2 regions of the Cellulomonas electrica genome follow, and region 1 is predicted to be linked to the other one. Evidence: predicted binding sites of a transcription regulator. Region 1 holds the regulator's gene; the other holds the start of a gene.

Region 1 (5,713 bases):
GGCGGCACCCTGGCGCGGCTGCTCGTCGCCCCGCTCGCCGTGCACGGACTCATCCGCACCAACCTGCTGGCCGGTCGCTCGGCCGTCCTGACGTCGGCGACCCTGACGCTCGGCGGCTCGTTCGAGCCGGTCGCCCGGTCGATGGGCCTCACCGGCCCGCCCGAGGCAACGGCCCAGCCCGCCGTCGAGACCGGCGTCCCCCCGGAGCGGTCGTCGAACGGGGACGAGGCCACCCAGCCGTGGCGGGGCCTCGACGTCGGGAGCCCGTTCGACTACGGCAAGCAGGGGATCTGCTACGTGGCGCGGCACCTGCCGCCACCCGGTCGGGAGCCCGCCACAGCGGCTCAGCTGGACGAGATCGAGGCGTTGGTGCGCGCCGCCGGCGGTCGCACGCTCGGCCTGTTCTCGTCCCGCCGGGCCGCACAGGCGGCCGCCGAGGCGATGCGGCAGCGGCTCGACGTCCGGGTGCTGCTGCAGGGCGACGACCAGCTGCCCACGTTGGTCGCGCAGTTCTCGGCCGACGAGTCGACGTGCCTGTTCGGCACCCTGTCGCTGTGGCAGGGCGTCGACGTGCCGGGCGCCACCTGCCGGCTGGTGATCATCGACCGCATCCCGTTCCCGAGGCCGGACGACCCTCTCATGGCGGCTCGCACGGAAGCCGTCGCGGCGGCCGGGGGGAACGGGTTCATGGCGGTGTCCGCGACGCACGCCGGCCTCCTCTTGGCGCAGGGTGCCGGCCGGTTGATCCGGACCGTCGACGACCGGGGTGTGGTGGCGGTCCTGGACCCTCGTCTGGCGACCGCTCGGTACGGCACGTTCCTGACCAGGAGCATGCCGCCGTTCTGGACGACGACCCGGCGTGACGTCGCTCTCTCCGCGCTGCAACGGCTGGCGGCGGCCGACTAGCCTTCCGAGTACCGGGGTGATCCGGTCAGGGCGTGACCAACGTCCTGCTGCCGCCGCCAGGTCGCGGCGCACCGCGAGGAGGAGCCGTGAGCGAGAGCGACGACATCGACGAGGGTGGCCTGCACGGGACCGTCTTCTCTCCCCGCAGGGCCTCGAAGCTGGCGATCGTCGGTGCGGGCGCCGTGGGGTCGACCATGGCCTACGCCGCGCTGATGAGGGGTTCGGCGCGGACCGTGGCGCTGTTCGACATCAACCGCGCGAAGGTCGAGGCCGAGGCGCTGGACCTGTCGCACGGGATCCAGTTCATGTCGATGGCGGAGGTCGTCGGCTCGGACGACATCGGGGTCCTCGCCGACGCCGACGTGGTGATGTTCACGGCCGGCGCCAAGCAGAAGCCCGGCCAGAGCCGCCTCGACCTGGCCGGGGCGACCATCTCACTGGTGCAGAAGGTGCTGCCCAGCATCGTCCGCGTGGCGCCGAACGCCGTCTACGTGATGGTGACCAACCCTGTCGACGTGGTGACCTACGCGGCGCTGAAGATCTCCGGCCTGCCGCCGTCGCAGCTGTTCGGCTCCGGCACCGTGCTCGACTCCTCGCGCCTGCGCTTCCTCATCGCCCAGCACACCGGGGTTGCGGTGCAGAACGTGCACGCCTACGTCGCCGGGGAGCACGGGGACACGGAGATCCCGCTCTGGAGCTCGGCGAGCCTCGGCGCGGTGCCGCTGCTGGACTGGAACGGCTTCGGCGACCGTGGTCCGCTGACCGCCGGCGTCCGGGAGGCGATCGCCCGCGACGTGGTCGAGTCCGCCTACAAGATCATCGAGGGCAAGGGCGCGACGAACTACGCCATCGGGCTCGCCGGCTCGCGCATCATCGAGGCGATCCTCAAGGACGAGCACCGCATCCTGCCGGTCTCGTCCCTGCTCGAGGGCTACCACGGCATCAGCGACGTCTGCCTCTCCGTCCCGGCCGTGGTGGCGGCCGACGGCGTGGGCGAGCGGATGCCGGTGCCGATGTCCAGCGACGAGCTCGCGGGCATGCGACGGTCCGCCGACGCGGTGCGGTCGGTCGCGCGGCAGTTCGGGTTCTAGTCGACGCCTGCGGGCTCGCCGGTCCTGACCGGCGGGCCCGCAGGGCCGTCCTGGCGTGCGCCGATCGCGCTAGAGGCTGCGCAGCACGCTGACCACACGACCGAGCACCGTCGAGTCGTCGCCGGGGATCGGTGCGTACGCGGGATTCTGCGGCATCAGCCAGACGTGACCGTCCGTGCGCTTGAGCGTCTTGACCGTCGCCTCGCCGTCGATCATCGCCGCGACGATCTCGCCGTTCTCCGCCACCGGCTGGCGCCGTACCACCACCCAGTCGCCGTCGCAGATGGCGGCGTCGATCATCGAGTCGCCCCGGACCCGGAGCAGGAAGAGGTCGCCCTCGCCGACCACCTGGCGGGGGAGCGGGAAGACGTCCTCCACCACCTGGTCGGCGAGGATCGGGCCACCGGCCGCGATCCGTCCGACGACGGGCACGTATGCCGGCCCGGGGGTGCGGTCCAGCTCCGGCAGGTCGGGGTCGAGACCGGCCGCCCATTCCGCCGTCCCGATGCGCACCGCACGGGAGTCGTCGGGCTGGACCACCTCGATCGCGCGGGGCCGGTTCGGGTCCCGGCGCAGGTAGCCCTTGCGCTCGAGCACGGTCAGCTGGTGCTTGACCGACGACGGGCTGGTCAGGCCGACCGCCTCGCCGATCTCCCGCATGCTCGGCGGGTAGCCGCGGCCCTCGACGGACTGCTTGATCGTCGCCAGCACCAACCGCTGACGCGGTGTGAGCCCCTCGTCGTCGGGGGCGCCGTCCGGTAGTGCGTGCACCGAGGCGAGGGTCCCGTCCTCGTCCGTCCGCCTGCTGTCCGTCACCGCGCTGTCCTCCCTGTGGCCGGCGGCGTGCCGGACCGTCGCGCCCACCGACCCCGCCGTCCGCGTCCCGCCTGGTCCCAGCGCCGCGCGGGTCGTGTCAGTGGTCGGTGATGGTCTGTCGCCGTGCAGCGAGCGTATGGCCCGCGGCACCCGGACTCAAACACCTGTTCGAGCGTGTCTCGACGGATGTCGGTCGGGTCTGGTAGACATCGTACAGACGTTCGACGAACGGATGTTCGATCCGGTGGTGGCGCCGCGAGGTGCCACCCGCGACGGAGGTGGGCAGCATGAGCGCGATCCTGGTCACGGCACGTCCGGCGGTCGTTCCCGTCCGGGCTGGTGCGGCGGCGCCTCGCGGTGTCGCAGGGACGCGGGAGCGGCACCTCCGGCTGGTGCCGGATGCGACGGCGCCGGCGGACGAGCGGTCGGCTCAGGAGCGGCCGCTGCGGCTGACCCGGCGGGGGCGCGTCGTGGTGGCGGCGCTCTCGCTGCTGCTCGTGGCCGGCGTCGGCGTCCTGGGGAGCAGGGCAGCGGCTGACGGACCCGCCTCCGCTCCGGTGGTCGAGCGGCACGTCGTGACGCCGGGCGAGACGTTGTGGGGCATCGCCGCGTCGGTCGCGCGTCCCGGTCAGGACGTCCGGGACGTGGTGGTCGAGCTGCAGAAGCTGAACGGGATGGGCGACTCGGGCCTGGTGGCGGGCGAGGAGCTGGTGGTTCCCGCCGCCGGCTGACGGCCCTTCGTTCCTTGCGCGGCCCGCAGGCGTCGCTTAGCGTCGCCTGCGACCCCGACGAGTCGGAGGGGTCGTTCGACGGTGCCGCCGACCGCCCCCGGGTGGCGGCACAGGTGAGAGGACCCCTGTGCACTGCCCCTTCTGCCGGAACCCCGACTCGCGCGTCGTGGACTCGCGGACGTCTGACGACGGTGCATCGATCCGTCGTCGACGTCAGTGCCCGCAGTGCGGACGACGGTTCACCACGCTCGAGACCACGAGCCTCGCGGTGGTGAAGCGGTCCGGCGCCACCGAGCCCTTCAGCCGGGAGAAGGTCGTCAACGGCGTCCGCAAGGCCTGTCAGGGTCGGCCGGTCAGCGAGGACGACCTGGCCCTGCTGGCGCAGCGCGTCGAGGAGACGCTCCGCTCGTCCGGCCAGGCCGAGGTCGACGCCTACGAGATCGGGCTGGCGATCCTCGGTCCGCTGCGCGAGCTCGACGAGGTCGCGTACCTCCGGTTCGCCTCCGTGTACCAGGGCTTCGACTCCCTGGAGGACTTCGAGGCGGCGATCACCGTGCTGCGGGCCGCGCACGAGGACCACGACTCCGACGACGTGGCTCCCGACGCGACGGAGGAGCCGGCTGCGAGCCCGGCCGACGGTCGACCGTCGGTCCCGACGCCGCCGGGTCCGCCGTCAGAGGTCGCTCGAGCGTGAACCCCAGAGGTTGATGCCGGCATCGACGGCGTGAGGCTCGACCGCGACGAGCTCGTCCTCGGTCAGCGGCGCGGTCGCCGCACCGGCCAGGTTCTCGTCCAGCTGCTGCGGCGTACGCGCACCCACCAGCACGGTCGTCACCCGTGGGTCGCGCAGCACCCACGCCAGCGCGAGCTGCGGCAGCGTCCGTCCTGAAGCCCGTGCGATCTCGTCCAGCGCGCGCACGTGCCCCAGCGCCTCCTCGGTGAGCCACTCGGGGCGGAGGGGACCGCCCCGTGCAGCGCGGGAGCCCGCCGGTACACCGTGCAGGTAGCGGGTGCTGAGCATCCCCTGCGCGAGCGGCGAGAAGGCCACCATGCCCATCCCGGCGTCACCGACCACGTCCAGCAGCGACCGGCCGTCGCTCCCGGGCCGCTCCACCCACCGGTTCAGCATGGAGTAGGCCGACTGGTGGACCGTGAGCCGGATGCCGAGCTCGTCGGCGACGCGCAGCGCCTCCCGGGTCCGGTCCGCCGAGTACGAGGAGATGCCGACGGCCCGTGCCTTCCCGGCGCGGACCGCACCCGCGAGTGCACCGATCGTCTCCGCCAGCGGCGTCGCGGGGTCGTACCGGTGCGAGTAGAAGACGTCGACGTGGTCGGTCCGCAATGCCCGCAACGAACGGTCGAGGGACGCGCGGAGGTACTTCGCCGAGCCGTGCTCCCCGTACGGTCCTGGCCACGCGCGATAGCCCGCCTTGGTGGTGATCACCAGGTCGTCACGGTGCGCCGCGAGCTCCCGGTCGAGCAGCCGACCCACGGCCTCCTCGGCGGCGAAGGGCGGGGGTCCGTAGTTGTTCGCCAGGTCGAGGTGGAAGACGCCGCGGTCGACGGCGCGCAGCACGAGGGCCCGCTGGGCGTCGAAGGACGTGTCCTGGCCGAAGTTCTGCCACAGCCCGAGAGAGACGGACGGGAGGATCAGACCGGCCGCGCGTCGGGTCGGTACCGGCTCGGGGAAGGCGTGCACGTGGCCGACGCTACGGCAGAGCCGGCGCACCCGAGGTGGCCGGTAAGGGTCTCGCGGCTGTCCGGCTTGCCCGTCGTCACGCCGACGGGCCAGGCTGGCCCCAGGCCGCCCGGATGGGCGGCAGCGGGCGGTGCCCGCACTATGAGGGAGGGCCCATGGCGGACGAGGAGCACGCACCGACGGTGAGCGAGGACGCCAAGGCGAAGTTCCGGGAGGCTCTGGAGCGGAAGAAGTCGGCACAGCACCGGACGACCGACGGCTCGGCGGGCAGCGGTTCCGTCCGCGGGTCCGAGACGTCCGGACCCGTGCAGCGTCGGTTCCAGCGCAAGAGCGGCTCGGCCTGACACGGGGCTGATCGGGGTCTGTTCCGGGATCGACCCGGGCCGGACCGGTCCCGGACCCGGGCAGGGCTCCCAGGTGCACGACCACGGCCGTCGTCGCAGCAGTGCGACGACGGCCGTCGTCGTCCC
Region 2 (5,713 bases), 1.5 Mb from region 1:
CCATCTGACCGGTGCGCATCTTCTGCAGGTGCACCCGCGCCTCGGCGGACAGCAGTCGCATGGTGATCTCGTTGCGGCTCATCTCGAGCGAGAACACGACGGACGCCATGTTGTGCTTGATCGAGGCCGACCGGGCGATGTCGATCCCGAGGGTCGAGTTGTGCGTCGGGATCATCGCCGGTCCCGCGAGGTACAGGTGATCGGCGTGCTCGACCTCGACGCACCGGACCGGCACGGAGTCGACCCGGTCGACCGCGACGACCATCCGCTGCCTCAGGCGCGGGGTGGAGGGCCGCCGCCGGTCCTTGTGCACCAGCCGCTTCCGCTCGAGAAGGAACACGTCGTCGTCGGTGGTGAAGGTGATCGTGTACGCCGTGGAGCGGGACTCGCGGCTCCCTGCCACCCGCCGCGTGGACAGTCCGCTGCGGTAGCCCAGCGTGTGGACGAGCTCCCGGGCGTCGGTTGCCAGTCGCTCGTCCGTGAACGTCAGCTGCACGCTGCCCGTCGGGTTGACGGTTCCGTCCGTGTCCAGCAGACCGGCGAGCAGATCGCGGCGCTGCCGCTCGCTGGCACGCAGGTACTGCGCCGGGATGTGCTTCGACCCCAGCACGCCGAGGGTCCGGAGCCGCCACTCGACGTCCGGCGCGCCGCAGACCTCGCACTCCCGCTCCGCGAACGGCTCAGCGGGAGGCAGCGCGATCCCGTAGCCGCGGGTACCCGCCGGCCCCCGCGACCACACCGTCGCGGGGGCCACGTACCCGCGCGACTCGATCTCCATCGCGATCTCGGGGTCGGCCGACACGAAGCGCGCGCCGTCCGCGCTGCCGTCCCCCAGCCACACGCCGAGGACGTACGGGTCGACGAGGAGCTCGGCCTCCGGCAGGTCGAGCGGCGCCGCCGTGTCGACGCTGTGGTTGGCACGCTGGTCCACGGTGGCGCACCGCAACGTCGCCGCGAGCTCCTCCGTCGTCCGGATTCCCAGCCGGCCCCGGTCGCTGCGGCGCCGGTCCGCGCGAGTGCGCGTCGCCCACTGGTGCCACGCGTCCGCGACGATCGTCGAGCCGTCGTCGAAGGTGACGCGGTAGCAGGGGCGGCCGGTCATCACGTCCGTGGCGGCCACCACCCGGGTGGGTGTGCCGTCGGCGGAGAGCAGGAGGTCGCCGACCTGCACGTCGCCCATCGTCATCCACCCGGTGGGTGTCGGGAGCGCGGTGTCGAGCGCCAGCGCCTTCCCGATGGCCGGCCGAGCGGCGATCACGATCATCTGACCGGCGTGCAGGCCGTTGGTCAGCCGGTCCAGGTCGGCGAACCCGGTCGGCACCCCCTGCATGCCCTCGCCACGGTGACCGGCCGCCTCGATCTCGTCGACGGTGCCGCCGATGATCTGCGACAGCGGCAGGAAGTCCTCGCTGGCCCGCCTCTCGGTGACCGCGTACACCTCGGCCTGGGCGGAGTTCACCAGCTCGTCGACGTCGCCGCCGTCGGTGGCGTAGCCGAGCTGCGTGATCCGGGTGCCCGCCTCGACCAGACGCCGCAGGATGGCCCGCTCGCGGACGATGCGCGCGTAGTAGCCGGCGTTCGCGGCGGTCGGGACGGTGGCGATCAGCGTGTGCAGGTACGGCGCACCGCCGATGCGGCCGATCTCACCGCGCTTGGTCAGCTCGTCGGCGACCGTGACCGCGTCGGCCGGCTCGCCGCGGCCGTACAGGTCGAGGATCGCCTCGTACACGATCTCGTGGGCGGGCCGGTAGAAGTCGGTGCCGCGCAGCTGCTCGATGACGTCGGCGATCGCGTCCTTGCTGATCATCATGCCGCCGAGCACGGACCGCTCCGCGTCCAGGTCCTGGGGCGGGAGCCGGTCTGCCGGGTCGTACCGCCGGTCGCCGGAGTCGCCGTGCGACCGCGCGGACGGCACGCCGTACTCCAGGTCCTCGATGGTCACCGGTCCTCCACCCCGCTCGCCGTCCTGCACTCTCGAACGTGTGTTCTACCGGACGCCACCGACATCCTCACGGACACCGCCCCCTGCGACCGCACGCACGGCCCGTCCACGAGGGGCCAGGGCGAGAGTAGGCGGCCGCCGCCGCACCGCTCAACGACCGCCGTCCACACCCCCTGTGGAGCCACGGCGGCGCGGCTGTGCACAGTTGGTGGACAGCCTTGTGGACAACCGTCCGGAACGTCTTCCGGCACGTCAGCGACCTGCGACAGCGCTGTGCACGGGCTGTGGAGCGCATCCCCATCATCACGAATTGGTCTCGGATTCACACCGTGGACAGCCTGCGGACACCTGCCGACGCGGGCTGTCCGGTTCGTCCCCAGCCCGGTCCCCAGCACCGACGCACCCGTGACGCCGCAGCGGTCCGATGTGACGCGTCGGTAACAGGCATCGCATCCCGGCCGGTTGACCCCTACCATCGTCGTCACCCGAGTCGAGGGCGTGATCGCATCGTGGCCCTCCGGATCTCGACTCGTGATCCGTTTGCGTGTGAAGTGGAAACTCCACGGAAACGCAACGGGCCTACCTTGCGTGCCAACCCGACGCTCAGGGGTCGGGACGGAGGCCGTGCCTCGACCAACCAGGAGGTAGCACACATGCGCAGATCGACACCGCGGCTCGCGGGCGTGGCGCTCGTCATGACCGCCGGCCTCGTGCTGGCCGGCTGTTCCTCGAAGAGCACGGGCGGCGGCGGCGGGGGCAGCACCTCAGGCGCAACCGGCGGCAGCTCCGCCTCCAGCAGCCTGTCCATCCAGCCGCTCGTGCAGGTGGACGCGACCGGCAAGAAGGTGTCCGCCTCGGGCAGCGGCGCCGCTGCCGACCCGGCCGGCGACGGCAAGGCGACCTGCAGCAACATCTCGATCGCGATGGCCGGTGCCCTCACCGGTCCCAACGCGGCCCTCGGCACCAACATCCTCAACGGGCTGAAGCTCGCGGTCGACCAGCACAACAAGGCGAACGCCGGCTGCCAGGTCACCGTTAAGCAGTTCGACACCGAGGGTGACCAGCAGAAGGCCACCCAGGTAGCGCCGCAGATCGTCTCGGACAGCACGGTGATCGGGCTGCTCGGCCCCGCGTTCTCGGGTGAGACGAAGGCGACCGGCACCATCTTCAACCAGGCGGGCCTGCTGTCCCTCACGGCCTCGGCCACCAACCCGAGCCTGACCACCAACGGCTGGAACAACTTCTTCCGTGGCCTGGGCAACGACAACTCCCAGGGCGGCGCGATCGCCAGCTACATGAAGGACACGCTGGGCTACAAGAAGGTCTGCGTGATCCAGGACGACTCCGACTACGGCATCGGCCTGGCCACCGTCGTCGCGAAGACGCTCGGCTCCGTCGCCGTCTCCTCCTGCAACGCCAAGGTGAAGACGGGTGACAAGGACTTCTCGGCCGCGGTGCAGCTGGTGAAGGACGCATCGCCCGACGCCGTGTACTACGGCGGCTACTACGCCGAGGCGGCGCCCCTGGTGTCCCAGCTGCGTCAGGGCGGTGTGACCGCGGCGTTCGCCTCCGGCGACGGCACCAACGACCCCGAGTTCGTCAAGCAGGCAGGCAACGCGTCCAAGGGCGCCTACCTCACCTGCCCGTGCGGCCCGGCCCCGGACAAGTTCGCGGCAGACTACAAGGCGATGTTCTCCGTCGCCCCCGGCGTCTACTCGGTCGAGGCGTACGACCTCGGCACGATCATGCTGAAGGGCATCGACAAGGGCATCACCGCCCGCGGCGACCTGGTCAAGTTCGTCTCGTCGTACGACGGCGCCGGGCTGGCCAAGAACTACAAGTGGGACTCGACGGGTGAGCTGGCCTCGGCCAGCACCTGGGTCTACCAGGTGAAGTGACCCCGGACGACGGCCGGGCCCACCAGGGCCCGGCCGTCGTCGTCAGTCCCGCTCGCCCCGTCATGGCCGCGTGCCGTGGCGGTTCTCGTTAGGAGCAACATGAGCGTCCTCCTGCTCGCCGGCGGGCACGTCCTCGCCGGAAGCATGGTCAGCGCCTTCGACATCGGCGCCCTCGGCCGCAACTTCTGGGCCCTGACGGTCGACGGCCTGACCTACGGGTCCATCTACGCCCTGGTCGCGGTCGGTTACACGCTGGTCTACGGGGTGCTGCGCCTGATCAACTTCGCGCACTCCGAGATCTTCATGTTCGGCATGTTCGGCCAGTACGCGACGCTGATGCTGCTCGGCTTCAGTCCCAGCGGGGACGCCTACCAGCAGGGCACGCTGATGACGATCCTGTACCTGCTCGTCGCGATGGTCGGCGGCATGGCGGTCGCCGGCGGTGCCGCGGTGGGGCTCGAACGGGTGGCCTACCGGCCGTTGCGGCGCCGTGGCGCCCCGGCCCTCGTCTTCCTCATCACCGCGATCGGCGCCTCCTTCGTGCTGCAGGAGTTCGTGCACTTCGTGCTGCCCAAGCTGACGGGCGGCAACCTCGGCGGCGTGAACGCGCAGCAGCCGATCCGGCTGGTCCAGGCGACCGCCCAGTTCCACTTCGGCAACGCGACGGTGAACAACGTCGAGCTGGTGATCGTCGCCTCCGCCCTCGCGCTGGCCTTCGCCACCGACCGGTTCATCAACGCCACCAAGTTCGGCCGCGGCATCCGCGCCGTCGCGCAGGACCCGGTCACCGCCACGCTGATGGGTGTGTCGCGCGAGCGCGTGATCATGCTGACGTTCCTGGTCGGCGGCATCCTGGCCGGTGCCGCCGGCCTGCTGTACACGCTCCGGGTGCCCAGCGGCATCCTCTACTCCGGCGGGTTCATCCTCGGCATCAAGGCGTTCGCCGCCGCGGTGCTCGGCGGGATCGGCAACCTGCGCGGCGCGCTGCTCGGCGGCCTGCTGTTGGGCGTCATGGAGCTGTACGGGCAGGCCCTGTTCGGCACCGAGTGGCGCGACGTCGTCGCGTTCGTGCTGCTCATCCTGGTGCTCATGTTCCGGCCGACCGGCATCCTGGGTGAGTCGTTGGGGAGGGCCCGCGCATGAGCACCGACAGCTCGACCGCCACCGTGGCCGCGCCGCATCTCGGTGTCGGCGACCGCATCCGGCTGTGGTGGGACACCCTGCCGCGGCAGACCCAGTGGCTGGTCGGCATCCCGGCGATCGTGCTGATCGCCCTGCTGCCCGTGCTCCGCCCGCCGGTGCTCACCACCGTCGGCACCGACTTCGGCGGGGTGCTCGCCCAGTTCGGCATGTACGCGCTGCTGGCCATCGGGCTCAACGTCGTCGTCGGCCAGGCCGGTCTGCTGGACCTGGGCTACGTCGGCTTCTACGCGATCGGCGCCTACACCGTCGGCCTGATCACCAGCCCGGACAGCCCGTGGCGGGTGCACTGGCTCGACCCGCACTGGGCGTGGCTCGCCGCACTGCCGGTCGCCGTCGCCCTGACCGCCATCTCCGGCCTGATCCTCGGCACGCCGACGTTGCGCCTGCGCGGCGACTACCTGGCGATCGTCACCCTCGGTTTCGGCGAGATCGTCCGGCTGCTCGCGGACAACCTGTCCGACATCACCGGCGGCGGTCGCGGCCTGTCCCGGATCGCCTACCCCGTGGTCGGCACCAGCAGCACCCACCCCACCGGCGTGTTCTCGGCCGGGAACACCAGCCACCCGCTGAACTCCGGCACGGCGTGGTTCTGGCTCTCCCTGGTGCTGATCGTCGTGGTGCTGGTGCTCGTCGGGAACCTGGAGCGGTCGCGCGTGGGCCGCGCCTGGGT

Evidence for each region. Region 1 encodes LexA, which represses DNA repair genes until DNA is damaged. Its sites were predicted from a motif close to TCGAACANNTGTTCGA; they were not measured.
Region 2: a site for LexA is predicted at 1,975-1,990, ahead of QMF98_RS00130 (replicative DNA helicase). Genes of this name have one in related genera too.

Annotation. Positions count from the first base shown of each region.
Region 1 is NZ_AP026442.1:2,239,114-2,244,826, reverse strand. It holds gene QMF98_RS10365 (ATP-dependent DNA helicase) at 1-906, shown strand, start outside; gene QMF98_RS10360 (L-lactate dehydrogenase) at 993-1,997, shown strand; gene lexA (transcriptional repressor LexA) at 2,067-2,813, opposite strand; gene QMF98_RS10350 (LysM peptidoglycan-binding domain-containing protein) at 3,101-3,544, shown strand; gene nrdR (transcriptional regulator NrdR) at 3,672-4,238, shown strand; gene QMF98_RS10340 (aldo/keto reductase) at 4,218-5,243, opposite strand; gene QMF98_RS10335 (DUF5302 domain-containing protein) at 5,399-5,587, shown strand.
Region 2 is NZ_AP026442.1:26,172-31,884, reverse strand. It holds gene QMF98_RS00130 (replicative DNA helicase) at 1-1,942, opposite strand, end outside; gene QMF98_RS00125 (branched-chain amino acid ABC transporter substrate-binding protein) at 2,596-3,840, shown strand; gene QMF98_RS00120 (branched-chain amino acid ABC transporter permease) at 3,940-4,983, shown strand; gene QMF98_RS00115 (branched-chain amino acid ABC transporter permease) at 4,980-5,713, shown strand, end outside.